3 regions of the Oryzomonas rubra genome follow, and region 2 is predicted to be linked to each of the others. Evidence: riboswitches for the same ligand, from Rfam matches in the RefSeq annotation. Region 2 holds a riboswitch; each other region holds the start of a gene.

Region 1 (9,746 bases), on a different contig from region 2:
CGTCCGGGCTTGCCAGGTAGCGGGCCGCGGATTCGGCCATGGTCTCGTCCCGCAGGGTCTGGGCGCGGATAAAGCCATCGATCGCCATCCCCCCGTGGCTGTGATCGCCGAAGATGGCCGTTACCAGGCCGCGCTGGTAGGGATCGGTCAGGTCGAGTTCCGGCAACTGGGCCCGCTCGGCCGGGCCGAGTTGTTCCGGGGCCGTGCTGCGCACCGCCTTCACCAGGCTCTTCTCGGCATCCAGGGCGATGACCGGGATGTGTCGTTCACGGGCGAGGTCCAAAAGGTCGCGGTAATAGGCAAAATCCATGTTCCAGTTTTCGAACCAGCGGGATTCTTTGAGAAAGGCCTTTTCATCCAGCTCGCCGGCAACCCAGCGGTCGAGGGCCGGCTGTTGGGAGCGCACGAACATCTCCATGCCCAGTGCCAGGCGGCCGGGATAGCGCTCGGCGAGAGCTTGGAGGACCTGTAGTTCCAGGCGGTGGGAGGCGGGGTTGTCATGAGTCTCGCCGACATAGACGATGCGCGCGTCCGTGGCCACGGCCAGCATCTGGGCCGGGCTGACCAGGGTGCCGGTCGGCAGGTGAACGATCTGGCCGACACGGGGCGGCGCCGTGAGCGGATAAGGATCCTGGGGGTCGCCCATCACCTGCCTGCCGACGGGGGCACAGGCGGTCATGGCGAACAGGCCCAGGGCGACTACGGAAACCAATGGAGAGAAACGGACCATACTGCCTCCTCGTGAGAAAGGGGTACGTGAACTTTTTTCTTGCCTTGTGTCTTGGCCTAGAATAAATAAATCCATCCCACATTTCAACAGATCAATGGGCCGCCCATGCATGCCGAAAAACTTCAGGCCATAGTCCTCTCGACGCTCGATTACGGCGATAGCGACCGGATCGCGTCGCTGTTCTCCCTGGAGCATGGCCGCATCAAGGCCTTTGCCCGCGGTGCGCGCACGAGCCGCAAGCGTTTCGGCGCGGCGCTGGAGGCCTTTGCCCGCATCGAGGCCCAGGTCCGGGTCAGGGAGGGACTGGCAGGGCTGCAACAGGCCGAGATCGTCACCATCTACCCCCGCATCCGTGGCGACCTGCCCGCCATTGCCCATGCGCTCTATGCCTGCGAGGTGGTGGAGGCCATGACCCCCGAAGGACACCCCCTGCCGCGACTCTACCGTTTGCTGGCCGCCTACCTGGATCGCCTGGAAACGGAAACGGCGGCCGATGATAGCGACCGCCGTTTCTTTGAAATCAATCTGTTGAACATCCTGGGCTATCGCCCCTCGCTGGAGAGTTGTCCCCGCTGCGACACGCCCTTTGGCACTGCCGGCGTACTTTTGCAGGAGAACGGCGAACCGGTGTGCCGGGCCTGCGCCCCGACCGGCAGGCCGCTGCATCCCTCAGCCCTCAAAGCCCTGGGCGCCTGCATGACAACCGGCACCTTCGGCAAGGTCGTCTTTCCGCCCGACCTCCTGACGGAAGGGGGGGCGCTTCTGGACCGGGCCATCGCCACCCATGCCGGACGCCGGTTGAAGAGCCTGGAGTTTCTGGGACAGGTCACTCCTTAGTCCTGTCATCCTTCTTCCTGCCGTCCAAAAGGGCGCGCCAGCAATACCCGGCCGCAAAACCGCCCACCGCCCCCGCCAGCAGGAACACGAACAACTGTATATCCCCCTCGCCGGTATCGATCAGCGGCTTTCTGGCCTCGCGGCCATGTTCCCTGGCGATCTTCTGAACAACGGTTTCATCGATCCCCTGCCACTGTTCCACAGCCGGGGAAACCGTTGCCACTGACCACAACAACACGCTTATCATGATGATGCGGCGTTTCATCGTTTCCCTCCGTCGACTCCCGCCAAAGCGGTGCGGGCGAGCAGGTCCGGGCGTTTTTTGCGCAGCAGTGAGACCATGCCGGCGGTGATGACCCCTTCGATGATCCCCAGGGGCAACTGGGTGGGGACGAACGCCAGGGCGATCTTGCCGGCCAGGGGCCAGAACGGGCTCGTCCCCCGGATACCGGCCGCCAGGATCATGGCGGTCGTGGCGTAGGTGGCCCAATCGGCCAGGAGTCCGGCCACGAAGGCGGCCGCAACCGGTCCGGCGCCGCAGGCGCGCACGCCTCGAAACACGATAAACCCGGTAAAGGAACCGACAACCCCCATGGCAAAGAGATTGGCGCCCCAGGTGGAGAGGCCGCCATGGGAGAGAAAGAGCGCCTGGATCAAGAGGGCGACCGCAGCCACCACAACTCCCATGGCAGGGCCGAGCAGGATCGCGGCCAACCCCGTACCGCAGGGGTGGGAGCAGGTCCCGGCGGTCGGCACCGGCACCGGCATGCAGGAGATGACGAACACCACGGCCGCCACCATCCCCACCAGCGGCTTGCTGGACAGGTCGTGGGCCGAACGGCGCGTCAGGCTGCGCAACCCCAGGGCCAAAAAGGGCGCCGACGCGGCAAACCAGACCGCTGCCCAGGAAAAGGGCAGAATCCCCTCGGAGATGTGCATGGCAAATGAAGAGGACGGCAGAAGAACGACAGGCAGGCAAACGGACAACAACAGTAACGCAGGATGTTTCATGGTACGCTCCCTTCCCCACGGTCGGAGTGTTTATGCGGCTTCCAGCCAGGTCTCCTGACTCGGGGATCGTCCCGTCACCGCGCCTTCCCATCCTTTACGGACAGTGGCCTCCTGCGGTGACAGTCCCCCCTTACAGTTGCGGGGCAGCGCCGGATTCGCACCGGCTTCCCTTGGACCGGAAGCAGTTTCGATTTTGTAGCACGGCAACAGGCAAAAGACAACCCGAATCCAGTCTGAACAATGGATCGAGCGCCACGCCGGGGTCCATCGCCGCCCATGAGGCATCATGCCGAGGGAGAGGAGCCATGAAGGCGTCACGAATTCGGGGATACCTCAAACTTTCGGCAGGCATCTGCAAAGGTAGGCGCGATTGCCCCGTTGCTGCCGAAATGCAGGTGGATGTAGGACGCCAGGCAGTTTTTGTAGCGATACCCTTCCCGGCCAAACTCCCTCCCCTGTCGGGACACCCGGTAACACCGTTCAATGCGATCGGGCATCGTCCCGACCTCCGAATAGTGGAACTCGTGGCCGCGGGCGCTCCCCCCGGCGGCTATGGCACCGGAATGCGCCGCACATTCGACCTGGCGATACCCGAGCGCCTTGCGTTTCGGCAACATGCGCGCCCGCACCGGGAAGACGCCGACGAAATCGGCCGCCGGTTGCCCCTCCCCGGCCTCCATGCCGCGGGTCAGGTAGATGAAGCCGCCGCACTCGGCATACACCGGCATGCCCGCCTCGACGGCGTCCCGCACGGCGGCCTTCATGGCGCCGTTGGCGGCCAGGCGCTCGGCATACAGCTCCGGGTACCCCCCCGGCAGGTAGATGCCGTTGATATCGGCCGGCAGGTGCACATCCGCCAGGGGCGAAAACGGGACGATCTCGGTGCCCGCCTCCCGCAACAGGCGCAGGTTGTCCTCGTACACGAAGCAGAAGGCCGCGTCCCGGGCCACGGCGATACGGACGGGCGGAATCTCCCCCGTGGAGGCATCCCGCGAAGTCCCCGCCTTTAGAAAAGGGGGGCCGGGGAGGACCTGAATGTCTGCCAGCCCCCCCAGGTCCAGACGGTTCTCCGCCAGAGCGGCCAGGCGCTCCAGGTAGTCGGGCGACAGCGGGTTGTCCTCGGCCGTGACCAACCCCAGGTGCCGCGACGGTATCCCCAGGGATTCGTCCCGGGGGATACAGCCGAAGACCGTCAACTCCGGCAGTGCCGCTGCCAGGGATTGGCGCAGCAGCTCGCCGTGGGACTCGCTCCCCACATTGTTGAAAATTACGCCCGCAATCCTGACGCGTTCGTCGTACCCGGCAAACCCTTTGACCAGGGCCGCCGCGCTGGCCGCCATGCCACGGGCGTTGACCACCAGCACCACCGGCACGCCGCAAATGGCGGCCACCTGGGCGCTGCTCCCCTCCATGGATGCGTGGCCTATGCCGTCGAACAGCCCCATTGCACCTTCGATGACCGCCACGTCGGCCCCCTTCCCATGCAGGCGGAAGGTACCGGCCACGAACTCCTCCGGGCACATCCAGCCGTCTAGGTTGACGGAGGGGCGACCGGTGGCCAGGCGATGGTAGCCGGGATCGATGAAATCAGGGCCGCACTTGAAGGGCGCAACCGTCATCCCGCGCCGTTTGAAGGCGGCCATGACGGCCAGCGCCACGGTGGTCTTGCCGGAACCGCTCTGGGGAGCGGCGATGAGAAAGGCGCGCCGTGTCACCGCAACGACCGTCTTGCGCCGCCGTACTGGAAAAATGCGATCAAATGAAACTCTTCCTTGTCATAACCCCGGGGGAACGACCCCACCGGACCGATGGAGCGCAGGGTGCGCAGAACCTCGTCATCCAGTATCCGTGCGCCGGAGCTTTCCAGCAGTTCCACCTTGGCGATCTCTCCGCGCCGATTGAAGGTGATCCGCACCGGCGTGACCCCCTCGATCCCCTTCATGGCCGCTTCCTGGGGGTAGCGCCAGACGCCGTACACGGCGGTTTCGAAGTGGCGCAGGAACGAACCGAACTGGATGTCGTCGCTGTTGAGAAAGCGGGTGTCCCCCTCGGCTACGTCGTTCTCGAATTTGCGGCGATACCCCTCTTCAAGCTTGGCCAGACGCTGCGCACTCGGGAAGAGTTGGTGCGGGGAAATCTGCGGCGCGCTACTCTGGGACTTTGGCCTGAGCAGGCTGGAAACCGACGAGCCGGGCGCCAGGGGGGATTCCTGGCGTCTTGGGGGCAACGTCTGGGACTGTTTGCCTACGGGGGCCTGCCGGTGCGCGCTCCTCCCGGCCTCCTGGGGCTGGGGCTTTGCGGCCGGCTGAGGCGCCGGCCCGAAGCTGTCCCGGGGGGCGTTCCCGCGGGGGGCCGTCTCACGGGGGACACGCTGCCGTTGCTCGGAGAAGCGCTTTGTCTCCTGCTGCGTGGGCTGTTGGGGCTTCAGCTCCGGGATCTGCTGTATGTCGATGAACACCGGCTCCTTGGGAGGCGGCTTTTGTTCGTGGGGCAGATAGTACATCAGGGCAAACATGCCGACATGCAGCGCCACGGAGATTACCAGGAGATAGATAAAGGTTTTTTCGATATATTTGTCAGACATGCAGGGTGGTCACTCGGAAAAAAAGATAAAAAATCGGATATGCCGCCGTCGGGCGGCGGCTACCCCGCCTCGGGCAGGGGAACGGCCTGGAAGCCCCGGTCGTAATTCAATACTGCATCGTCTTGCTTGCCGGTTTCGGCGCGCAGGTACATCAGGATTTCTTTCAGGCTTTCCAGGATGATATGCTCCGCTTTGGGGAATTCGGACGGATCAAGTTCCAGCGTTACCGTACTCTGATAATCGGTGTTTCGCAAGTGGTTCAGGAAGCGAGTCAGCGGCAGCATGCCGTGCCCCGGTAAAAGATGCTCCCGCCCCTGCCCGTAATCGGAAAAATGGATATTCCTGATGCGCCCTGATTCGTAAAATTGGTAAAAGTCGTTGATAAAATTGGCCTTGCCCGATCCCATGTGGGTACAGTCGAAGGTCATGAACAGGTTGTGGTCACGGATGAACTCGATCATCCGCTGGGTGCTGGACAGGATATGGGGATTGATCTTCATCCTGCCCACCCAGGGCATGTTCTCCAAGGTGACGGTCACCAGGCCATCCAGCCCCACGTCCTTCTGAAAATCGATCACGCTGTAGAGCCAGCGCCAGTAGCCAATCTCAAAGCTCATCCACGACGGCGGATGAAAATTCACCAGCGGGATACCGCATTCCGCGGCCAGGGCCACGCTCCGCCGCAGGGAATCCGCCGGGCCGCCCCAGCCATCCAGGGGCATGAAGGGCGCATGGATGGAGTGGATCACCGTGATCTGCTGCAGCGACCTGATCAGCCTGACCGGGTTGATCTTCTGGAAGTCCTGGTTGATGATCAACTCGACCCCGTCAAAACCGGCGGCCGCCGCAAGGTCCAAGATCCGCGGCAAGGGGAACGTGAAGAGGCTGCCTGTGGAGAGCGTGATCTGCACGGCGGCTACTCTTCCGTCCCGTTATAGACGACACTCACCAGACGCTGGACCGTCCCGACGGTATCCAGCGCATCCCTGAACATACCGAGGGTATCTTCGTCCAGGTTCGTGACGTCCAGGTAGAGAGCCGCCCCATTGTTCCTGGCCGGGAAAAATTCACGTTCCCGCATCAGGCGCAGTTCGTTCAGGATATGCCAGGACTGCAGCAAACGTTCGGCGGTATCCACATCCAATGCCTGGCGCCCGAGCAGCACCCGGATACGCTGGGGGATATCGGGGGCATCGACCCGGTGGATCAGGGCCAGGGCGGCGACCGCGGCCGAGAGCGGCAGCAGGGCATGCTCGAACAGCCTGAACAGCCCGCGCTGCGGTCCGCTCTTCTCCAGACGCCACCCCCCCATCATCCCTATGCCGTTGGACAGCCCCAGCAAGCGGGTCACAAGATCACCCATGGCCCGGCGGTCCTGTTGCAGGTGCGACAGCACAAACTCCCGGAACTCGCCCCCCCCCCCCTCGGCGGAAAAAAGGACTTCATGATCGGCCAACCTGAGCAGTTCGACCAATTCCTTCTGCTTCCCCCGCGCCAAGCCTTGCTCCAGGCGCTGGCTCCACTCCGGCAGGCTGCCGCGCCACGGAGGATGTACCGGGGCGACGTCGCCATCGACTTGCAGGCCGCAGGCCGCAAAACCCTCTTGGAGAATACGGGCATACCGGGAGCCCGCTTCCAGGTCGCCGCTGTCGTCCCGCCCAAGGACCAGCGCCAACTGCAGCGGGCAGAAGGGGGAAAACTCCCGGCGGCCGGCCGTTCCCATTGCCACGAGCGTCGTGTCATGCAGTTCTTTGCCGGACTCCCCGAGTTGGATCAGGGTGTAGCGGTGCAGGGAACCGCTCAACGCGTGCAAAAAGAGCGTGCTGAGATGGTAAAAGGCCACGCAGGAACCGTAGCGGCCGAAGTGGTCGTAGAGTTCCGCATAGAAGGCTGCACACAGTTCCCCGAGGCGAACCGGGTCAACGCTTGCCGTCGTCTCGACGACGATCCGATCGAGTCGTGCCATCCGCTCGTCGTTTTCGCCGGCAAGCGCCTCAAGCTCCCGGCAGGTTTCGCCGAACAGCCCCTCCGCCTCCTCGGAGCGACAGGGGGCGCTCTGCTTCAGGAGCGCCTGACGGAAGGCGGCGCCAAACTCCCCGGCAGCCCGCCAGGTGGTGATATCGCTCCCCTTTGCCGTGGCCAGAACCGCCATCACTCCTCCGCAGTGTCATGTACGTTGCGGGTAAGAAACAGCTTGATCCCGTCGCCCGGCGGCGGGGTCAGGAGCGAAACTGCCACCATGACCAGAATGACCAGCGGCGCGCCGATGAAGGCCGACGACGTGGCGGGCGGCAATGACGCGAGAAACGGCAGGATGCCCGCCAGGAACGGGGCAAAGGTAATCACCACCCCGGCCAGCATGCCGCTGATGACCCCGGGGGCGTTGGCCCTCCCCCACCAGATCCCCAGCAGGAAGGCCGGGAAGATGGTATTGCCGGCCAGGGCGAAGGCCAGGGCCGCGATCTCGGCGATCATGCCCCACGGCCTGAGGGCCAGCGTCATGACGATCACCGCCAGGAGCAGAAAAAAACCTTTTGCGGCAACGACCTTGTCCGTCTCGCTGGCGTTCGGCCTGATCAGGCGGGGATAGATATCGTAGGAAAACGAGGCCGAACCGGTCAGAAGCATGCCCGCCACCGTGGAAAAGGCGGCGCTCATCCCGCCGGCGGCCAACAATCCGATACACCACAGGGGCAGGCCGCTGTAACGGGCGGCGGAAAGCACCGCCATATCCGCCACCATCGGGTCGGAGCTGTTCAGCACGATGCCGCCGCGGGCCTCGAACAACCGGGCCAGGACGCCGTAGGCCGGGGCCGACCAGTAGATCAGGGCAATGAAGAACAGCCCCCACACCACCCCCCAGCGGGCATCCCGGATGGAGGGGACCATGTAGAAGCGGGAGAGGACGTGGGGCAGGCCGGCCGTGCCGAACATGAGGGTAAAACAGAGCGCCAGCCAGCGAAAGGGGGTCACCGTGGCAAACGGCTCCGACCAGGCGAAGCCGAATTGCTGCTGCAGGTCCCTGATGGCAGCGCCGTAGCCGAACTGGGGGAGGATCCAGAAATACCCCAGCTTGCGGGCCATGAGCATCAGCGGCAGGATGAAGGCGGTGATCAGTACGAAGTAGTGCAGTTTCTGATTCCGCGCCACCCCGAGGGCGCCGGATACGACCACGAACCCCACCACCAGCGCGGCGCCGACGACCACCGCCGGGGTATAGGCGATGCCGAACAGCCACGAGACGATCAGGGCGATGCCGCGGAACTGGGCGACACCGTAGATGACGGTGATACCGATGGAGATGATCGCCGCCAGGGTGCGCGCCGCCGCGGATTCATAGCGGAAGCCGACGAAGTCCGGGGCGGTGTACTTGCCGAAGCGCCGGATCTGGGTGGCCATGAGCACCAGCAGCAGGACATAGCCGCCGGTCCAGCCGACCACGAAGGCCATGGCGTAGTACCCCTTGAGGTAGAACATGCCGGCCAGCCCCAGAAAGCTGGCTGCGCTCATCCAGTTGCTGGCAATGGCGGCACCGATGCCGATCCGCCCGGTGTACCCGCCGGCGACACCGTACTCGGAGGCCTGCCTGCTGCTGGTGCGCAGTCCCGAGACGATGAACAGGGCAAACATGCCGACCACGATGGCCAGGGGCAGAAGCTGCACCGCGGATTCGGTCATTTACTCATCCTCCCGGCCGGAACGGACCCGGAAGCGCAGAGCGCCGTCCAGGCGGCGGGCCGCATGGCGGTCCATCCAGATGTTGAAGAGTACGCAGAGAATGATGAACCAGAGGGGCAACACCTGGCCGGTCAGCCAGAAATGGATCGGCAGGTTGAAAAAGGTCATCTCTTCGAGCAAAAGCTCTGAATAGTTGATTTCCAGCAGGTAGACACATGCCTGGATACCGACGATGGCGGCAAACCAACCGGCCAGAACCAGCCAGATGACCCAGACCTCGCCACGCATGGCGGTTCCGCGCGGCCTGAAAAAACTGATCTCCCTGTCCGTCCTGGATTCCTCCATGGCTGTACCCCCGTTTTCAACGCCCTGCTATGAAGCCTTGCGGTAGTGGACAAAGTAAATCTGTTTACCGGCATCCATGAATTTGAGCATGTACTTGGAAAGCGGATACCCCTCCAGGGCATGCCGATAGGGATCGGGGGCAAGGACGTTGGCGAACCCGGGCATGTCCGGCATGAAGCGGGCCACATCCTCGCCATAGTCATCGAAGTCCGTGGCAAAGTGGAAATCTCCGCCGGGCAGCATGAATTCCGACAGATAGCCGACGAACTCCGTATTGACCAGCCGCCGCTTGCGGTGACGCTTTTTGGGCCACGGATCGGGGCAGTTGATGACCACCATCCGCAAGGAGCAATGGGGGATGCAACGTTCCATGAAGGAGCGGGCCTCGGCACGGATAACCCGCACGTTGTCCAGCCCCGCCTTATCGACCCGCTTGGAGGTCTTCAGGCACCCCTTGTTGTAGTAATCCACGGCTATGAAATTCCAGTCGGGATGCAACGGGGCCATCTGGGCCACAAAATGCCCCGTACCGCAGCCGATCTCCAGCGCCAGGGGGTTGTC
Region 2 (9,746 bases):
ACGGCTGCCGAAGTACCCCGACACGGGGCTTCGGCAGCCCCCTTGGAACAGACATGACCTACCTTTTCCTTATCGCCCTCGCCGCAGCCATCGCACTGGCGAACATCCCCTGTGGCTACCTGCGCCGGGGGTACGGCTACCTTACCTACGGCTGGTTCTTTTACGCCCACCTCACCATCCCGGTTATCGTGTACCTCAGGATGAAGATCGGGTGCGGTTGGCAACTCGTCCCCCTGGCCATCCTTTGCGCCATTGCCGGGCAGATGGCCGGCGGCGCCCTCAGGAGCCGGCATGGCGCCGCTGGCCTCACTCCCCTTCGTGCAGGACAAACCGCACCGGCACCAGGACCTGGGACGATACGCCCCTGCCGTTTTTCACCGCCGGCGCAAAGGACGATTTCCTGATGGCGGCGCTCGCCGCTTCGGCAAAACCGAAACCGTTTGCCTCGACGGTATCGATCCCCTGCAACCGCCCCTGGGCATCCAGCGACAGCCGCACGACGACCCGCCCCTCTTTCCCCAGCCTACGGGCAATGAGCGGGTAGAGCGGCGCTTCCCGATGGATGAAGCGCGGCGCACCCGCATCCCCCAACGCCATGACCCGCCCCGGCGCCGGCTCTTGCCCGGTCGGCCCGGTCGGCGCACCTCCCGGCCTCTCCCCCGGTGGGCGGGCGGGCAGCGGGCCGGGCGGCATGCCGGCGGATACGACGCGGGCAGGGGCCGAACCCGGAAGCGGCGGCACCGGAGGGGCGGCCGCCAGGGGGGCTTGTGCCACAGCACTCCGATCGGAGGGGATAAGAGCGGACCTGACGACCGGGGGCCGCGGTTGCCGCCGGTCCGTTTCCGGGCCGGGCCGTTGCAGAGCGTTACCGGTATGCGCGGGCTTCGGAGCGCCCGTCCTCGGCAACCGGGAGCCGGGCGGCTCGACGGCAAAGACCTCGACGGCGCGCACCGCGGTAGGCGTCCCGGGTGGCACCCGGGACGCCAGGACCCCCAGGCCGAGATGGAGGAGGAGCGACCCGATCAGGCAGGTGCCGAGCCCTTTGGCCGTCACCTCGTCCTCACCGGGGTTGCCGCTCAAGGGCCAGGCCCACGGCACGGTGCGCCGCCGTGTAGCTGTCGGCGGCATCGTCCAGGTCGAAGGCGTCCCGCACCATCTCATCCGTGAGGACGCTGCCGGGATCGCCTTCGGCGACCACCCGCCCGCGCTTGAGCAGGAGGAGCCGGTCCAGCAGGGCTCCCATGCCGATATCGTGCAGCGACAGGCATACGGACACGCCTTTATCCCGGGCAATGTCCTTCAGGAGCCGGTACAGGTCGAACTGGTACCTGATGTCCAGGCTCGCCAACGGCTCGTCCAGGAGCAGCACCCGCGCCCCCTGGACCAGGGTCATGGCGATATAGGCCCGTCGTTGCTCCCCGCCGCTCAGTTCGGCCAGGTGCGCCGCCGCCTTATCCTCCAGGCCCGTGAGATGGAGCGCTTCCCCCACGGTGAGCGCCGCCTCCCCGCCGCGGGGATACGCCCCCATCCCCACGAGTTCGGCCACCCGAAACGGGACCTGGGTATCCAGTGTCTGCGGGAGGTAGGCCACGAGCTGCGCCCGTTCGTTCCCGCCATAGGAGCGGATCGCCCGCCTGCCCACCAGTACCTCCCCCTGTTGCGGGGGGAGAAGCCCCGCCGCAAGCTTGAGGATCGTCGACTTCCCCGCGCCGTTGGGCCCCATGAGGCCGACCAGTTCCCCACCGGCCAAGGAAAAGGACAGCTGCTCCATGAATCCTTGCGGGTTGTAGGAAAACGAGACGTTGGCGAATTCGAGCGTGGTCATGGCGGCATCCTCCGGCATCAGCGGCTCCTCCTCCGTCCCAGGAGGAAGATGAAATAGGGGGAGCCGATGAGCGCGGCGATTACCCCGGCGGGAAGTTCCAGCGGCGCGGCGACGGTCCTGCCCACGGCGTCGGCAACGCAGAGCAGGGTTCCCCCGGCGACCACCGAGAGCGGCAGCACCACGGCGGCGTCCGAGCCCACATGGCGGCGAACCACATGGGGGACCACGAGCCCGATGAAGCCGACAACGCCCCCCATGGCGACCGACGCTGCGGTCATGAGCGACGCGGCAATGAAGAGGACGAGCCGTTCCCGCGCCGGGTTGAAGCCCAGACTGTAGGCGATATCGTCCCCCAGGGTCAGGGCGTTCAGCCCCTTGCGCCGTGCCACGGCGAGGGCCAACCCGGCAAGGATGAAGAGGAGCCCCACGGGGAGCAGCCCCCAATCCACCAGGGAGAGATCGCCGGACATCCAGAGGATGGCCCGCCTGAGGCCGTCGTCCACGGAAACGGTCATGACCAGCATGAGCAGGGCGGAGAGGAAGAAGCCGACGCCCACGCCGGCCAGGAGGAGCCGGTCGGGCTGCAACCCTTTCCAGCCGCGCCCCAGGATAACGACGGCGACACCCGTTGCGATGGCCCCCAGAAACGCCAGCAGGGGAACACTGAGCGCGAGCAGGGAGAGGCCGAACATGAGCCCGAACGAGGCGGCCAGGGATGCGCCGCTGGAAATGCCCAGGATGTACGGGTCGGCCAGGGGGTTGCGGAAGATCCCCTGGAGGATGGCTCCCGACGCCCCAAGGGCGCCTCCCATGAGCAGGGCGGCGGCGGTCCGGGGGAGCCTGATGGCGAGGAGCGTCCGGCACGTTTCCCGGTCCATGGTAAAGGGGTTCAACAGTCGCGGGCCGCTGGCTATCGAGATAATGATGACGCACAACGCGGCGACGCACAGTGCCGTTGCCACGAGAGCGGTGCCGTTAGCACGCTTCACGGCATCCTCCCGCAGCGGGCCAGCTCCGCCAGGCCCGCCGGTATCCTCGGCCCGGGGCGATACAGGGCGTCGTCCATGAAGCAGACCCGCCCCTTCTGCACCGCTTCGAGCATGCCGATGCTCTTCAGGAATCCCTTGGAAAGCGCCCGCATGTCGTCGTGCCCCTTGCCGATCAGGATCACATCGGGCCTTCGCTCGATGACCGCCTCCAGGGAGAAGCGGGGATAGGCGGCCTTGGCGTCGGCGGCGATATTGTTCAAGCCGCTCATCTTCATGGCATCGTCCAGGATCGTACCGGGCCCGGCCACGATAAGGGGGCTGGGCCAGATGACGAAGATCGCCTTTCTGCCCCCCCTGCCCGCGCCCGCTTGCGGTGGCTTCCCCCGGTGCGACGCCGCGACGTCCCGGATTGCCGTCTCCAGTTGTTCCGCAAGGCGGTTGGCGGCGGGAGAGGCCCCCAAAGCCCGGCCCATCTCCCGGATGCCGCCGGGCAGTTCGGTCAGGCGCCGGGACGTGAAGACATAGGTTCGGATACCGAGCCGGGCCAGCCGTTCGGCCACGGCCTTCGGGTTCCCGTCGCTGGTCATGACCACCAGATCCGGCTTCAGGGCGACGATCGCCTCGATGGACGGGTTCGCCATGCCGCCGATCTTCGCCTTGCTCCGGGCCGCGGCGGGGCGGTCGCACACCGTGGTCACCCCCACGATCCGCTCCCCCAGCCCCAGGGAGAACATGATCTCGGTCATGGCCGGGGCGAGGGAGACGATCCGCTGCGGGGGCCGAGGAGTGCAATACGCGGCCCCATGCCATCCGCAGAGGATGAGCAGGCAGAGAACCCACCGCGTTACGCCGCGCAGTTTCCGCGCCACTAAAACGCAACCTTGACACCGCCAAAGGCGGAGATTCCGGGAGTACCATAGCCACCGGCCTCCTCGTACGATTTGTCGAAGAGATTGTCGATTCGTGCAAAGAGCGAAAGGTTTTTGTGCAGGAGATACGAGCCCTTCAGATTGACAAGGGCATAGGGGGACAGGTCCCGATTCAGCGTCGCATCGTACCGCTTGGCAACATACCGGTATTCACCGATCACCGTCAGCTTTGCCAGGGTATATTCAACGGATGACGTGAATTTGTTCCGTGGGCGGAGCGTAAGAGAGGCTCCGGTGTCCTTGTTGACCGCGTTGAGGTAGGTGTAACCGGCATTCAATTTCAGATCGGCGAGAGGAAGGGCGGTTGCCGTGACCTCCACCCCCTCGGTCAGAGCGTTTCCGATATTGACGGCGGTGAAGGTATTCGGGTCCGACTGGATGAGGTCATGGTAGCGCTGCCAGAACCAGGTCGCGCCGATCACCAGCTTCTTGTCGAGCAGGTCCTTTTCGACACCAACGTCGTAACCGATGCTTCTTTCCGGTTTCAGATCGGGGTTGCCGTAGTTCGGATAGTAAAGCTCATTCAGCGATGGTGCCCGAAATCCGCTGCCGAGATTTGCCTTGAATCTCATCTCCAGCGGCTTGAGGTTATAGAGCACGCCGGCCCGGTAGGTGACGGCATCGCCAAAGGCCGAATGATCGTCATAGCGCAGCCCGGCGTTGAGAATCAGGGCATCGTCGAGCAGGCCGAGTTTGGCGTTGAGGTAACCGGCCCTGTTGTCAATCGACTCGTCGAATGCCCCCTCATTATTGGCCGATTCGTAGCGGTAGGCAAATCCCCCGGTTATGGTCAACGGGTGCAGATCAAGCGTGTGTTGCCAGTCCAGGAGTTCGGTGGTCGCGTTGATCCGGTAATTATTGTAGGCGGTGACAGGGTCCGTGGCGTTCAGGTTATCGCGGAGATATGAGAGCGTCAGACTCTGTTCGTACTTCTCCCAGGGGAAAATCCTCCCGGTGGCGGCCACGAGATAGTTCTCGTGCTTTTGGCTATAGTTCCGGGTGTCCACCGGCCCGGCTCCGAAGGCGTAATTGTCGAGCTGCGTCTTGTCCGCCCCGTAGCGCAGGTTGAGTTCGATGGAGGCGTTGTCGGCCGGGTTGGCGCCGAGCCGAGCCGATACCGACTTGTTCGTGGTGCCGTTCGGCACCGAGCCGTTTTTGGCTGTGGGGATACCGTCGGTGTCGAAGTAGGTGGCGGACAGCCGGTAACTCGTCTTGTCTGTGCCACCGGAAACCGAACCAGCCGTCCTGACGGTGGAAAACGAGCCCCCCTCGACGCTCAGGCCGGCCTTCGGTTTGCCTTCCCCCTTTTTGGTGATGATGTTGACCACGCCGGCCATGGCCTCCGAGCCGTAGAGGGTGCTCTGGGGGCCTTTGATGATCTCGATGCGCTCGATATCGGTGGTCAGCAACGTGGACAGGTCCGCGGAACCGGTGGTGGGGCTGTTGAACTTGATGCCGTCGACCAGCACCAGCACCTGATTGCTGCCGCCGCCACGCATGAGCAGGGTTGCGTTCGTACCGGGGCCGCCGTTTTGCACGACCTGCACATCTGGCTGGAGCCTCAAGAGGTCAACGACAAAAGGGACGCCCCGTTTCTCCAGATCGGCCCGGGTAATGACGGTCATATCCTGCGGGACGCGCTCCACGGACTCTTCCCAGCGGGAAGCGGTTGCCACGATCTCCGGCAGGACGGCATCAGGCGGTTCGGCAAAGGCCGGGGTAGACAACAACAGTACGCACAACAGGTTTACAACGTTCTTCTTCATGACATTCCTCCCTCGAAATTACGAATGGAGCGGTCTTCCGGCTCAGGGCCACCTACTCGCCCGCCTTCCCAGGATTGCTCCCAGTGGCTGTTTCGCGCTGAGCGCGACGGGGTTTCGTTCCCATTACGGCTGCGGGGCAGCGGGGGAATGGCTCCATCGGGAGCGGCACCCCTCTTCCTCACATCCATTCGGTGATAACTCTAATTAATGCGCGAAATCCTTTTTGAAATCGTTCTGCTTAGGGTGCGCCGTTTTCGGGGAACCGGACGATCAGGGTCTTTTCCCATAACCGGTCCCGCGCCCTCGCCAGCCAGAGGCCATAAATCTTCATCAAACAGGGAAAAGGCATAAAAAAAAGTCCGCATGTGCCGAAGCATCAAGCGGACTTTTCGTATTCAAAGTCTGGTAATGGATTCACTCTTCCCTTACCACGGGGAATTTTCGAGTGCTGAGATCAGGGCAGGTCTTCTGGCTCGCGATTCATCCTCCGGGCGCCTTCCCGGTCTTTCGACCAGTGACGTAATGCCCTTCGTCATCGCTTACAGCGGCGGGTCCGCGGGGGAATGGCTCTTCGAGCTGCACCCCTCTTCCCTATCAAGCCCTTGCGGGCACCGTGATCCGGTATTCGGTTTTTGTTTTTATCGGCTATATTTAGCGCAGCATCAATATCACAGCACTATATGATGTGTCAACGGCCATTATTGAAACTATTCTGGTGGAGACACGGACGTCAGAGCCATGCCTGGCGCGAGGAGCCGTGAAGGCGCCACGGCTTCAGGACTCCTCCCCGCCGAACTCCACCAGGTGGGCGCGGAAACGCAACGGCACGAGTTGCTGCTGGAGCCGGGGATTGTGGCGCTCCGGTATGGCCATACGCTGGAAGTAGCTGCGCCAGAGGCGGCTGCACACCTCCTCGTCGGCGGTGTAGCCGGGCGGGCTGGTCAATTCCACCTCCCTGACCAAGCGCCACGTCTCCCGGTTGAACACCGCCGCCTGCGAGCGGCGCAGGTCGTGGATCATCCAGTCGCGGTCGTTGAGCCGTTCCGTGAAGAAGGGGGCGATGAAGGCGAGGATGTCGACCGCCGGCTCGATCCGGGCGTAAAGGAACGAAGTGCCCTTCTCCCCATCTCCCTCACCCCACGAATCCCCCACGGGCCACGTCACCTCACGGAAACGCACGAACCCGGTGAACTTGTGGGCCTCGTGGGAGACCGCGCGGGCCAGCCGGTTCACCGTGCAGACCGGCTCCTGGGCCAGCATGTGCTCCAGACGTTTCCCCTGTTTCAACCCCACCAGCACATAGCGCCACAGCAGCTCCTCCACCCCGGCGGCTTCGCTGTGAAAGGCGTAGCGCAGGGTGGCAAAGGCATCTCGCGACACCGCCGTGACGAACCGCTCCCGGAAGCGGAGCGCCGTTTCACGCTCCGTGGCCACATCACGGGGGACGCCCGCGAACAGTCCCGCCCCGCTCTCGGCCCCCGGCCGCAGGAACTCCGCCTCCCCGCCCCCGGATTCGAGGCACAGAGCCAAGGCGCAGAGGAACCCCTCCAGGGTCCCGTCGTAGCGGTAGCACACCATCACAGCTCCCCCGTCAGGGCCGAGGCGTCAGGGGTCGCCGGAAACAGTTCCAGTTGATCCAACCGGGCCGGACGCCGCTCCGGCGCCAGGAGCCGCGCCACCAGGGTGGCCCCGTCCAGGCGGATTCCCCCCAGGTAACGGCCGCCGGCGGTCAGAAAATAGCGCGCCCGCTTGAGCACCACCCCGAGCCGTTTCAACTCCGCCTCCCCCAGCCGGGCATGGCGGCGGGCCGCGACGATGCGCTGGGCCGAGCGCACGCCGATGCCCGGCACCCGGAGCAGCACCTCGTACTCGACGCTGTTCACCTCCACCGGGAACAGGTCCAGGTGGCGCACGGCCCAGTCGCTCTTGGGATCGAAACGCATGTCCAGGTTGGGACGGTCCTCGTCCAGCAGCTCGTGGGCGGCGAATCCGTAGAAGCGCAGCAGCCAGTCGGCCTGGTACAGGCGGTGCTCCCGCAGCAGGGGGGGCGTGGGGAGCGCCGGCAGGCGACGGTCGCTGGAGCCGGGCACAAAGGCCGAGTAGTAGACCCGCCGCATATCCAGGCGGCGGTAGAGCCCCTCCGCCAGGGTGACGATCTCCCGGTCGCTCTCGGGGGTGGCCCCCACGATCAACTGGGTGCTCTGTCCGGCCGGGGCGAACTGGGGCGCCTTGCGGGATTTCTTGCGCTCTTCGCGGGCCGAGGCGATGAGGCCGCTCACCTGGCGCATGGGGGCGATCACCGATTCCCGCGGCTTGTCCGGCGCCAGAAGCGCCAGGCTCTGGCGGGTGGGGAGCTCGATATTGACGCTGACCCGGTCGGCGTAGCGACCCGCCTCGGCCACCAGCAGCGGGTCGGCCCCCGGCACGATCTTGAGGTGGACATAGCCGTTGAAACGCTCCTCGTCGCGCAGTTTGCGCACCACGGCGATCAACTGCTCCATGGTGTGATCGGCGGAACGGGTGACGCCGGTGCTGAGGAACAGCCCCTCGATGTAGTTGCGGCGGTAGAAATCCATGGTCAGCCGCACTACCTCCGCCGGGGTGAAGGCGGCCCGGGGGATGTCGTTGCTGCGGCGGTTGACGCAGTAGGCGCAGTCGTAGATGCAGGCGTTGGTGAGCAGAATCTTGAGGAGGGAGATGCAGCGGCCGTCGGCGGTCCAGGTGTGGCAGATCCCGGCAACGGCGGTGCTCCCCACCCCGCCGGGCGTGCCCCTGCGGTTGCTGCCGCTGGAGGAGCAGGAGACATCGTACTTGGCGCTGTCGGCCAGTATTTCCAGGCGTTGTTCGAAAGTCCGGTTGTTCATGGGGGCCCCGCATTCGTGGTGCGGAGAAGTATAGTAAATAAATACGACAAAATATGTCCTACCGTTCGATGTTTTCCTGAAAGACCACCCGCATGCTGTTCAGCTCCAGGGCCGCCAGGTATCCCATGTCGGGCCGCCGCGCGGTGACGCAGCCGTTGTCCAGCATGATCTTGTCCGACTTCAGGGAGGCTTCCAGTTGGTGGCGCGAGACCATGGTATGGCCGCAGATGAGCCGCCTGCCGCCGATGCGTTGCCGATCCACCACGTCGGAACGGGTCCAGAGCATGGCCTCGGTATCGTCAAAGGGGTCGAAGGGGGGCGGCGGGTCGAAGTTGAGCCCGGCATGGACGATGACGAACGCATCCAGCAGGATATAGGGGGGGAGGGAGTTGAGGTACTCCAGGTAGCGGTGGGGAATGTCCCCCGGGCCGTCGGCCTGGAAACTGGCCAGGGTGGTCAGGCCGCCGTTGGCGGTCCACATATCCATGGCCGGCCGGCCGTAGGGGGCGCGCAGGCACATTTCCTCGTGGTTCCCCTGCACCGAGGCCACATTGTAACCGGCGGCGGTCAGCTCGAAGATAAAGTCCAGCACCCCCTTGCTGTCCGGTCCCCGGTCGATCAGGTCCCCCAGCAGGTAGAGGGTGTCGCTGGGGGTAAGGCGGACCCCCCTGGTGACCAGCTCCCGCAAGGTGCGGGCGCAGCCGTGCACGTCGCCGATGACGAAAACGCGGCGGCTCATGGCGTCACGCTCCCGCCGGTGATCAGGCAAATCTGCAGGTCCATCACATTGGTCCCGGTCGGCCCGCATCTCAGCAGTGCGCCGCAGGCATCCAGCAGCGGGTAGGCGTCGTTGTCCGCAAGGCTGGCCACGGGGTCCAGACCCGCCCGCCGGGCCAGGGGGACGGTTTCCCCATCCACGATAGCCCCGGCCGCGTCGGTCGGCCCGTCGATGCCGTCCGTACCGGCGGACAGGAGGGTGATGCCCGGCGTAGCCGCGACCTCCAGGGCAAAGGCCAGGGCCAACTCCTGGTTGCGCCCTCCCCTGCCCGTTCCCCGCACCGTGACCGTGGTCTCGCCGCCGCTCACCAGGCAGCCCCGCTGCCCCGCCGACAGGTTCGCCCGGCAGCGTAGCGCCTCATGGGCCAGTCGCCTGCCCGCCTCCCGCGCCTCACCGGCCACGATCTCTTCCGAAATGTTCACCTCCAACCCCAGGGCCTGGGCAGTCCCGGCGGCAGCGGAGAGGGCGTCCCGGTTGCGCGCCGCGACAATGCTCTCCACCGTTGCGAAGAGAGGGTCGTCCGGCTTGGGGGTCTCGGCCACCATCCCCGCGTTCCCCTGTTCCAGGCGTTGACGGACGGCAGGGGGCACCCTGT
Region 3 (9,746 bases), on a different contig from region 2:
TTTGGCCGTTGTAACGGGGCTGGTCGTGCCCTTCCACCTGGCCGTGGCGAATGAGGTAGATGCGGGTTGCCGGGGTCATGTCTGTATGGTTCCTTTCAAAGGTAGTCTGGGAGGATCAGGAAAACCTGATGGAGATGACCACCAGGGCCGCGATTTCGGCCAGTTCGCTGATGCAGCCCAGCACGTCGCCAGTCAGGCCGTCCAGCCGGCGCTGGAAGTAGCAGCGCAGCGCCACGGTCAACAGGATGACGGCGACGTAGGCGGAGAGGCCGGTAAGGGGCGGCAGGACAAATGCCGCTGCCAGGGTCAGGGCCAGGGCGGCAATCAGCCGCGCATTGCCGGTGCCCTGGATAAAGACCGCGCCCAGCCCCTCCTTGCGGGCATGGCGGGCGCCGGTCATGGCGAGGACCTGGGCGCAGCGGGCCAGGGCCGGAAAGAACAGCAGGGCCTGCATCTTGATGCCGGCCGGCACCGCCAGCAAGGCCTGCCATTTCAGGAGCAGGTCGAGGACGATGCCGACGACGCCGACTGCGCCGACCCGGGAATCCTTCATGACCTCCAGGAAGCGTTCCCTGCCGCCCCGGGCCGCGATGCCGTCGCAGACGTCGGCCAGGCCGTCCAGGTGCAGGGCTCCGGTCACGGCGGCCAGGGCGGTAACCAGCAGCGCGTCGGTCAGCGGCCGGGCCAGCCAGGGGGTGATCAGCCAGTTGAGCCCGGCCAGCAGGGCGCCGATGGTCAGCCCCACCAGGGGGAAGACCGCCGTGGAACGCCCCAGGTCCCGGGCCTCGCAATTCACCTTGAAAGGGAGTGGTATGATGGTCAGAAACTGGAAGGCGACAAGATAGGGTTTCATGGCGTTACTTCGACAGGAGAGGTGATGACCAGCTCCGCATAGCCGGTGGCGGCGTCGTGGCGGCGTGAGAAGCGCACGTCGGGCAGGATCGCTAGAACGATCTCTGCCGTTGTCAGGACGATGCAGCCGTCCAGCAGGTGCCCGCCCAGCACGCGGCCGATGCTGTCGGCAAAGGCGATGTGCAGGTGCGGGCCTTGGGGGGAGAGGGTGCCGGAGAGGGAAACGATCTCCAGCGGCCCCTCGATGATGGTGCCGCCGCCGTTGCCGGCCAGCCGCAGGGCTGCCCGGCTCAGGCAGCCCGCGCAGCTGAGCACGCAGGCTGCCGGCAGTTCCCGATCCAGGAGCAGGCGGGATAAGGAGTTGCGAATGTCATCCCCCGGCTGTAGCCGTAACGACAGCGATGTAATGGAACTGTACACGGTGTCTCTTTTCCTGCCGATGTGATCGTCAGATCTTATCCTGTTTCAGGTCATCTGCAAAGAGCTTTCCTGCGCCCCGGGAGGCACAGAAGTTGCCGCACATGGTGCAGGTGGCGCTGTCCTCGGGTATCCTGCTGGCGCGGATGGCCCGGGCGTCCTCGGGATAGAGGGCCAGCTGGAACTGCTTTTCCCAGTCCAGGTCGCGGCGGGCCTTGGACATCTCCTTGTCCCGTTCCCGCATCCTGTCCGGATATTTATTCATGTCTCCGATATAGGCGGCGATCTTGGCGGCCTTGACCCCCTGGCGAACGTCATCTTCGTTGGGCAGGGCCAGGTGCTCGGCCGGGGTGATGTAGCAGATCAGGTCGGCGCCGAAGCGGGCCGACTGGGCCGCGCCGATGGCCGAGGTGATGTGGTCGAAGCCGGGTGCCACGTCGGTGGTGATCGGCCCCAGCATGTAGTAGGGCGCACCGCCGCTCATGCGCTTTTGCAGTTTGATGTTCCCCTCGATTTCGTCCAGGGGGACATGCCCCGGTCCCTCCACCAGCATCTGGCACCCCATGTCGCGCCCCAGTTCGGCCAGTTCGCAGTTGATGACCAGTTCCTGGATCTGGGCCCGGTCGCTGGAGTCATGGATGGCCCCGGCCCTGAGGCCGTTCCCCAGGGAGAGTACGGTGTCGTATTTTTTCAGGATCGCCACCACCCGGTCGAACTGCTCGTAGAGCGGGTTTTCCCGATTGTTGGCCAGCATCCAGGCCACCATGGAGACCCCACCTTTGGAAACCAGGCCGCCGTAACGGTATCCCTGCTTTCTGAGGCGTTCGATGGTGGAGAGGTTGATGCCGCAGTGCACCGCCATGAAGGCCATGCCGTCGGCGCATTGCCGCTCGATCAGGTCGAAAAGCTCTTCGGGGTCGAGCCGGTTCGGGTCACCGTATTTGCGGGCCGCCTCGCAGAAGGCCTGATAAAGCGGTACGTTGCCCACAGGGAGGTCAACGCAGGCGATCACCTCGCGCCGTACCCGGTCCAGGTCGCCCCCTACGGAGAGTTCCATCAGGGTATCGGCCCCGCTTTCCAGGGCGGCACGCGCCTTGGCCACCTCGGCCTCGTAGTCGATGATGTCCGAGGAGGTGCCGATGGAGGCGTTGACCTTGGTGCGCAGGCCAAAGCCGATACCGGTTGCCTTGGGCTTGCGGCCGTGGTTCCAGGGGATGACGATCCGCCCCTCGGCCACCGTGTTGCGCACGAACTCCGCCGACAGCGCCTCGTCTGCCGCCACTGCCGCCATCTGGGGGGTGATGATGCCCTCGCGGGCTGCTTCTATCTGAGTTTTCATGGTGGAATGATCCCCTTGTCCGGTTATAGTTGTTCCGCTACCCCAGCCTGCTCGAAGGTGGCCATCTCTTTCAAGACCTTTACCCCAGCCTCGATCAGGCCCATGGCCAGGGCGGCGCCGGTGCCTTCTCCCAGGCGCATGTTCAGGTCCAGGATCGGCGTGGCGCCGATCCGTTCCAGCATGAAACGGTGGCCGATTTCCACCGACGCATGGGCGGCAAAGATATAGTCGCGCACATTAGGGTGCATTTCCGAGGCGATCAATGCCCCGGCGGTGGAGATAAAGCCGTCCACCACCACCGGGATGCCGTTGGCCGCGCATCCCAACACCAGGCCGGCAATGGCGGCGATCTCAAGTCCCCCCACCTTGGTCAGTACGTCCAGAGGGTCCTTTGGGTCGGGGCGGTTGAGGGCCAGCCCCTGTTCGATGACGCGGATCTTGTTCGCCAGGGCGGCGTCGTTGATGCCGGTGCCCCGGTGGGTCAGGTCCTTGACCGAAATGCCGGAGATGGCGGCGATGATGGCCGAGGAGGGGGTCGTATTGCCGATGCCCAATTCCCCTGTTCCCGCCATGGCCACCCCTTCCGCCTTGCACTGGTCGGCCTGGTCGATGCCGACCTTCAGGGCCGCCAGAGCCTGGTCGCGGGTCATGGCCGGTCCCTTGGCGAAGTTTTTGGTGCCGCGGGCCACCTTGCGGTCGATCAGGCCAAGGGCCCCGTTGAAGTCATAGTCCATCCCCACATCCACCAGCCGTACCTCGACCCCGGCATGGCGGGCCAGCACGTTGACTCCGGCGCCGCCGGCCAGCATGTTGAAGGCCATCTGGGGCGTGACCTCTTTCGGGAAGGCCGAAACCCCCTCGTCGGTCACGCCATGGTCGCCGGCAAAGGTGAAGATGACCTTCTTGGTGGTGTCGGGATTCATGGTGCCGCTGATGGCGGCGACACGGCGCCCGAATTCCTCCAGTCTGCCCAGGGAGCCCAGGGGTTTGGTCTTGTTGTCCAGCTTGGCCTGAGCCTGTTGCAGCAGTTCGGCGTTGACCGGCTTGATGCGTTCCAGCGTGGTCTCTACGATATTCATTGGTAATCTCCTTTTCGTGAGTTTTCTTCTCTAAATGTCTGATTTATTTCAACTTGATCGGTATTCCACTGATGGCCACATACACCTCGTCCGCCATGGCCGCCAGGAGTTGGTTGGTTTGGCCGGCGATGTCGCGGAAACGGCGCGCCAGGCGGTTTTCCGGCACGATCCCTTGGCCCACCTCGTTGGACACCACAATGACCGGGGTCCGCATCTCACGCAGGGTGGCCGTCAGGCGGCGCACATCCTCCATGATGCACGCCTCGGCGTCTTCGTCCCGCTCTTCGTAGTGAAAGAGCAGGTTGGAGAGCCACAGGGTTATGCAGTCCACTAAAACCGCCTTGCCGGTGCCGTCGCAACGGGCCAAGGCATGGGACAGATGCAGAGGCTCCTCAATGGTCTGCCAGGCATCGCCCCGGCGCTGACGGTGTCTTTTGACCCGTTCCGTCATCTCGTCGTCCAGTGCCTGGGCCGTTGCCAGATAGCAGAGCGGCGCGCCGAATTGTTGGGCCAGTTCCTCGGCGAAACGGCTCTTGCCGCTTCGCGCCCCGCCGGTAATGAAGATAGTTTTTGCCATGCGTTCCTCCAACAAAAAAGCCCCTGCCACAGTTAACACGTGGGCAGGGGCTCGAAAATACCTGGATGAATATGCTATCCGGCTCCGGCCCCTCGTTCCACGGAGGTCCCAAAAGCATCGGCATGGCAGGTTTCCTGGCTTGAGGATCATTCCTCTGCCGCGCCTTCCCAGGTTTCCCCAGTGGCGTTCTGCGGCATCGGTCCCCCCTTACAGTTGCGGGACAGCGAGGGAGTTGCACCCTCTTCCCTTTTAACCGCGCTGATCAAGAGCGCGGCACCAGACCGGTTGATAAACAGTTGCGGATTTTGTACCAGACGGCACACCAATTGTCAAAACGGAAAGTGACGGGCGGCATGCCGTCGTTACGCGTATTCCGGTAGTTGCCCGTATTTGCTGGCATATTTAATTCGCGTGGACCAGACGGTTGCCATAAAATTGAAAACGGAAAACTTGTCCCGATCGGGCGGGCGGATCGGATGATGAACCCGTTTCGGCAAATATAACGGTCTGTTGGGAAAAAAATTATCACACCCCTTGATTTTTACCCCCCTGTTGATTATATTCCCCTACGTTAGCACTCGGTCGTTGCGAGTGCTAATCTTGTCTATGATTTTACACCACCAACGGTAATAGAAAGGAGAAGGACACATGAGTTTGAGACCACTTCAGGACCGCATCCTCGTCAAGAGGGTAGAAGAAGAAACCAGGACGGCTGGGGGGCTCTTCATCCCTGAAACCGCTAAGGAAAAACCGCAGCGTGGCGAGATCGTGGCTGCCGGCAACGGCAAGAAGACCGAAGACGGCAAGGTTTTGCCGCTGGACGTGAAGGTAGGGGACAAAGTCCTGTTCGGCAAATATTCGGGCACCGAGATCAAGGTGGACGGTGAAGAGTTTTTGATTATGCGGGAAGAAGACATCCTGGCCATCGTAGAATAGAGCGACTTCGCCGAAGGTCCATCTGCGGCGTTGCGTTCGTCGCGGGACACTCAACGTACCTCCGGTACGCCTCGCGCCCCGCTCCTCGCGCGCCTTGCATCTGGAGCCTTTTGCTGTGCCGCAATAAGATCACACCATAAAAATTTCATACATGGAGGAATAAAACATGGCTGCAAAGATTATCAAGTTCGACCAGGACGGTCGTAACGCCATTCTGAAGGGTGTCAACACCCTGGCAGACGCCGTTAAGGTTACTCTCGGCCCCAAGGGTCGTAACGTCGTTATCGACAAATCCTTCGGCGCGCCGCTGATCACCAAGGACGGCGTGACGGTTGCCAAGGAAATCGAACTGGAAGACAAATTCGAAAACATGGGCGCCCAGTTGGTGAAGGAAGTCGCTTCCAAGACCTCCGATGTCGCCGGTGACGGCACCACCACCGCCACGGTTCTGGCCCAGGCCATCTACCGTCAGGGCTCCAAGCTGGTCGCTGCCGGCCACAACCCGATGGAAATCAAGCGCGGCATCGACAAGGCCGTGGAAACCATCGTGGATGAGCTGAAAAAGATCTCCAAACCGATCAAGGACCACAAGGAGATCGCCCAGGTCGGCACCATCTCCGCCAACAACGACAAGACCATCGGCGACATCATTGCCGAGGCCATGGAGAAGGTCGGCAAGGAAGGCGTCATCACCGTCGAGGAAGCCAAGGCCATGGAAACCAGCCTGGAGACCGTGGAAGGGATGCAGTTCGACCGCGGTTATCTCTCCCCCTACTTCGTTACCGATCCGGAGCGCATGGAAGCAACCCTTGAGAACGCCGTGATCCTGATCCACGACAAGAAGATCTCCAACATGAAGGACCTGCTCCCGGTTCTTGAGCAGACCGCCAAAACCGGCCGCCCGCTGCTGATCATCGCCGAGGACATCGAAGGCGAAGCGCTGGCTACCCTGGTGGTCAACAAGCTGCGCGGCGTGCTGAACGTCGCTGCCGTCAAGGCTCCCGGTTTCGGCGACCGCCGCAAGGCCATGCTGGAAGACCTGGCCATCCTGACCGGCGGCCAGGTGATCTCCGAAGAGGTCGGTTTCAGACTCGACCAGACCACCATCGAGATGCTGGGCCGCGCCAAGCGCATCACCATCGATAAGGACAACACCACCATCATCGATGGCGACGGCAAGGAAGAGGCCATCCAGGGTCGCGTCAAGATGATCCGCGCCCAGATCGAGGAAACCACCAGCGATTACGACCGCGAGAAGCTTCAGGAACGTCTGGCCAAGTTGGTGGGCGGCGTTGCCGTCATCAAGGTCGGTGCCGCTACGGAAGTCGAGATGAAAGAGAAAAAGGCCCGCGTGGAAGACGCACTGCACGCTACCCGCGCAGCCGTTGACGAGGGCATCGTCCCTGGCGGCGGCGTGGCTTACATCCGCGCTCTCAAGGTGCTGGACGGCCTCGAGCTGACAGCCGAGCAGCAGTTCGGCGTCAACGTGGTCAGGGCCTCCCTGGAAGCTCCGATCCGCCAGATCGCCGACAATGCCGGCATCGACGCCTCCATCGTGGTGGACAAGGTCAAGAACGGCAAGGATGCTTTCGGTTACGACGCCTCCTCCGACGAGTACGTTGACATGATCAAGACCGGCATCATCGACCCGACCAAGGTTTCCCGTTCGGCCCTACAGAACGCCTCTTCCATCGCCGGCCTGATGCTGACCACCGAGGCCCTCATCGCCGAGAAGCCGAAGGACGAATCCGCACTGCCTGCTATGCCGGGCGGCGGGATGGGTGGCATGGGCGGCATGGGCGGCATGTACTAAATCGGGTAACGCCGCTTTTACGCCAGCTCGGCGTTGCCTTCGTCAGTCACTCGTGCGGCGTAGCGCTGCTACGCCTCCTCGCTCTTCCTCGGCGCCTTGATCTGACGAAAAATCGACGTTCCTGCTACTGGTATGAAAAAACGCAAAAGGCCGGAGACACCATGTCTCCGGCCTTTTGCGTTTAAACTATTGCCTGGAAGGTGGTTACATCATATTATGGCGCCGCTGGCAGACTCTATTGGCTGAAAGAGGGGGAGAACATGGACCTGATCGGAAAAGCCCTGACCATGAGCCACCTGGTTGCCTATCAGGACGGCTCGGTGGTCAGCAAGACGTTGATCGACAAGACAATCGGAACGGTGACGCTGTTTTCCTTCGATGCCGGGCAGGGGCTTTCCGAACATACCGCCCCCTACGACGCCTTTGTGCAGGTGGTGGACGGCGAGGCCGAGGTGACCATCGAAGGGAGCCCCCAGACGGTAGGGGCCGGCCAGATGATCATCATGCCGGCCAACAAACCCCATGCACTCAAGGCGGTCAAGCCGTTCAAGATGCTGCTGGTGATGATCCGCGCGTAATCACATCCGCCACGCCGGTACGACGAATACGGAGGGGCTGCCGTGTGCCTCTGTCCTTGGTGCGGCCTCCGTTGTTGCGTGGCGGGAGAGAGAGAACAAAATGTCTGAAAAAACCGCTGTATTGCTGCTCCAAATGGGCGGCCCGGATTCCCTGGACGCCGTTGAACCGTTTCTCTGCAACCTGTTTTCGGACCGGGATATCATCCGTATCGGCCCGGCCTTCCTACAGCCGGTGATTGCGCGGATCATCTCCCACCGGCGCGCCAAGACGGTGGTCGAGTATTACCGGCGGATGGGGGGGAAGTCCCCCCTGCGTGAGCTGACCGAGCAGCAGGGCGCTGAGCTGGAAAAGGTTCTGGGGGAGGGGTACCGCTGCTTCGTGGCCATGCGCTACTGGAAGCCGGACACGATCGAGGCCCTGGCGGCCATCAAGCGGGAAGGCATCAGCCGGGTCGTGGCGCTGTCGCTCTACCCCCACTACTCCCGGGCCACCACCGGTTCCAGTTTCAACGAGTTGGAGCGGGTGCTGGCCCAGGCAAAGGTGCGCTTCGATCTGAGCTCTATCCGCCAGTTCTACGATCATCCCGGTTATATCGGGGCTCTGGTGGAGAAGGTCGAACAGGGGCTGGCCGGATTTGCCGACCGGAGCGCCGTGCAACTGGTTTTCTCGGCCCACGGCCTGCCCCGGTCGTTCATCGATTCCGGCGATCCCTACCTCGATCACATCCAGACCACGGTGCGGCTGGTGATGGAACATTTCGGTGGCATCCAGCACCATCTCGCCTTCCAGTCGCGGGCCGGCCCGGTCAAGTGGCTGGAGCCCTCCACCGAGAGCACGATCGGCGAACTGGCGAAGGCTGGCTGCAAGGATCTGTTGATGGTGCCGCTTTCGTTTGTCTCCGACCATATCGAGACCCTCTACGAAATCGATATCCAGTACCGGGAAGAGGCACAAAAACTGGGCATTGCGAACTTTCGGCGCAGCGAGTCCCTCAATAGCTCGCCCGCCTTTATCCAGTGTCTGGCCGATCTGGTGCGCTCTCTGGGGTAGCGGTCCGCTTTCGGATGATTTCCTGTTTGCCGAAGGATGTTGCACATAATTAGATGATAACAATTTTCAGGAGGTAGGTTTATGAAAGCATTCGTTTTAACTCTGACGGTCCTGGTGTTGGCTCTGGCCATCGGGAGTATGGCTCTCGCCGGCGACCCCATGGGCGGTATGAATGGCGGCTGCGCAAAGTGCGCCCAGAACGCCGGCCAGTCTGAGCAGTTCAGGAAATTTCAGCAGGACACCCTGGACTTGCGCCAGGAGATGATGAACAGGCGTTTCGATCTGCAGCGTGAAAACTTGAAGGGCGTCCCGGATGCCGCTAAGGTGGCGGCTTTGCAGGCCGATATCGCCGCGATCCAGGCCAGGATCAGTGCTCTGCGTGTCCAGAGCGGTCTTCCCGCGAGCGGAAAACGTGACGGCGAGTGCATCGCAATGGGTATGGGGTGCGGCAGGGCTATGAACCCAGGCTGCAACGGTAAGCCGTGCCCGAACCGGCCCTGAGGGAACTAGGTGCCGGGTATATATCTCAAGGGATCGTGCTGCGCATGCCGGCACTATCTCGCGAACAATCTTTAATCTATTATGTGAAGGAGAACCACAATGTTGAGAAAATCAGTAGTGGCCCTTATAGCTGTTTTCGTATTCACGGGTATCGCCTGTGCCGCCGGCACGGCGAAGAATCCGGTCGTCCAGATGGAGACCAGCCAGGGCACCATCAAACTGGAACTGTTTGAAAAGGAGGCGCCCATTAGCGTCAAGAATTTCCTCGGGTATGTCAACAAGGGGTTCTATAGCGGTACGATCTTTCATCGCGTCATCAACGGTTTCATGATCCAGGGGGGCGGCTTTACCACCGACTTCGTCCAGAAGCCGACCGTCAGTCCCATCAGGAACGAAGCGACCAATGGCCTGAAGAACGACCGGGGCACCATCGCCATGGCCCGCACCGGCATGCCGGACAGCGCCACTGCGCAATTCTTCATCAATGTGGTGGACAACAATATGCTGAACCGTCCCAGCCCGGACGGCTACGGCTATGCCGTCTTCGGCAAGGTCATTGAGGGGATGAATGTGGTGGATAAGATAAAGGCGGTCAGGACCGGA

Evidence for each region. A riboswitch is a leader RNA that binds a small molecule or an ion and turns the genes downstream of it on or off. The one in region 2 is predicted to bind cobalamin.
Region 1: linked by a shared signal. The riboswitch ahead of ET418_RS06425 (energy-coupling factor ABC transporter permease) and the one ahead of ET418_RS03610 (TonB-dependent receptor plug domain-containing protein) in region 2 are both predicted to bind cobalamin.
Region 3: linked by a shared signal. The riboswitch ahead of cobU (bifunctional adenosylcobinamide kinase/adenosylcobinamide-phosphate guanylyltransferase) and the one ahead of ET418_RS03610 (TonB-dependent receptor plug domain-containing protein) in region 2 are both predicted to bind cobalamin.

Annotation. Positions count from the first base shown of each region.
Region 1 is NZ_SRSD01000003.1:282,160-291,905, forward strand. Features, by position in the region: gene ET418_RS06410 (ChaN family lipoprotein) at 1-730, opposite strand, end outside; gene recO (DNA repair protein RecO) at 836-1,567, shown strand; partial or broken gene ET418_RS06425 (energy-coupling factor ABC transporter permease) at 1,557-2,578, opposite strand; cobalamin riboswitch at 2,605-2,773, opposite strand; gene ET418_RS06430 (cobyrinic acid a,c-diamide synthase CobB) at 2,893-4,293, opposite strand; gene ET418_RS06435 (energy transducer TonB) at 4,290-5,162, opposite strand; gene ET418_RS06440 (sugar phosphate isomerase/epimerase family protein) at 5,222-6,073, opposite strand; gene ET418_RS06445 (putative nucleotidyltransferase substrate binding domain-containing protein) at 6,079-7,314, opposite strand; gene ET418_RS06450 (sodium:solute symporter family transporter) at 7,314-8,840, opposite strand; gene ET418_RS06455 (DUF4212 domain-containing protein) at 8,841-9,185, opposite strand; gene trmB (tRNA (guanosine(46)-N7)-methyltransferase TrmB) at 9,213-9,746, opposite strand, start outside.
Region 2 is NZ_SRSD01000002.1:149,247-158,992, forward strand. Features, by position in the region: gene ET418_RS18070 (hypothetical protein) at 54-404, shown strand; gene ET418_RS03590 (energy transducer TonB) at 307-1,098, opposite strand; gene ET418_RS03595 (ABC transporter ATP-binding protein) at 1,061-1,843, opposite strand; gene ET418_RS03600 (FecCD family ABC transporter permease) at 1,843-2,814, opposite strand; gene ET418_RS03605 (ABC transporter substrate-binding protein) at 2,811-3,683, opposite strand; gene ET418_RS03610 (TonB-dependent receptor plug domain-containing protein) at 3,683-5,509, opposite strand; cobalamin riboswitch at 5,521-5,727, opposite strand; cobalamin riboswitch at 5,951-6,140, opposite strand; gene ET418_RS03615 (TIGR03915 family putative DNA repair protein) at 6,284-7,087, opposite strand; gene ET418_RS03620 (putative DNA modification/repair radical SAM protein) at 7,087-8,373, opposite strand; gene ET418_RS03625 (metallophosphoesterase family protein) at 8,432-9,112, opposite strand; gene ET418_RS03630 (glycerate kinase type-2 family protein) at 9,109-9,746, opposite strand, start outside.
Region 3 is NZ_SRSD01000003.1:252,319-262,064, reverse strand. Features, by position in the region: gene cobC (alpha-ribazole phosphatase) at 1-79, opposite strand, end outside; gene cobS (adenosylcobinamide-GDP ribazoletransferase) at 116-853, opposite strand; gene ET418_RS06280 (PPC domain-containing DNA-binding protein) at 850-1,272, opposite strand; gene thiC (phosphomethylpyrimidine synthase ThiC) at 1,301-2,608, opposite strand; gene cobT (nicotinate-nucleotide--dimethylbenzimidazole phosphoribosyltransferase) at 2,632-3,687, opposite strand; gene cobU (bifunctional adenosylcobinamide kinase/adenosylcobinamide-phosphate guanylyltransferase) at 3,731-4,264, opposite strand; cobalamin riboswitch at 4,372-4,560, opposite strand; gene groES (co-chaperone GroES) at 4,913-5,200, shown strand; gene groL (chaperonin GroEL) at 5,367-7,013, shown strand; gene ET418_RS06250 (cupin domain-containing protein) at 7,274-7,591, shown strand; gene hemH (ferrochelatase) at 7,692-8,642, shown strand; gene ET418_RS06240 (hypothetical protein) at 8,724-9,143, shown strand; gene ET418_RS06235 (peptidylprolyl isomerase) at 9,243-9,746, shown strand, end outside.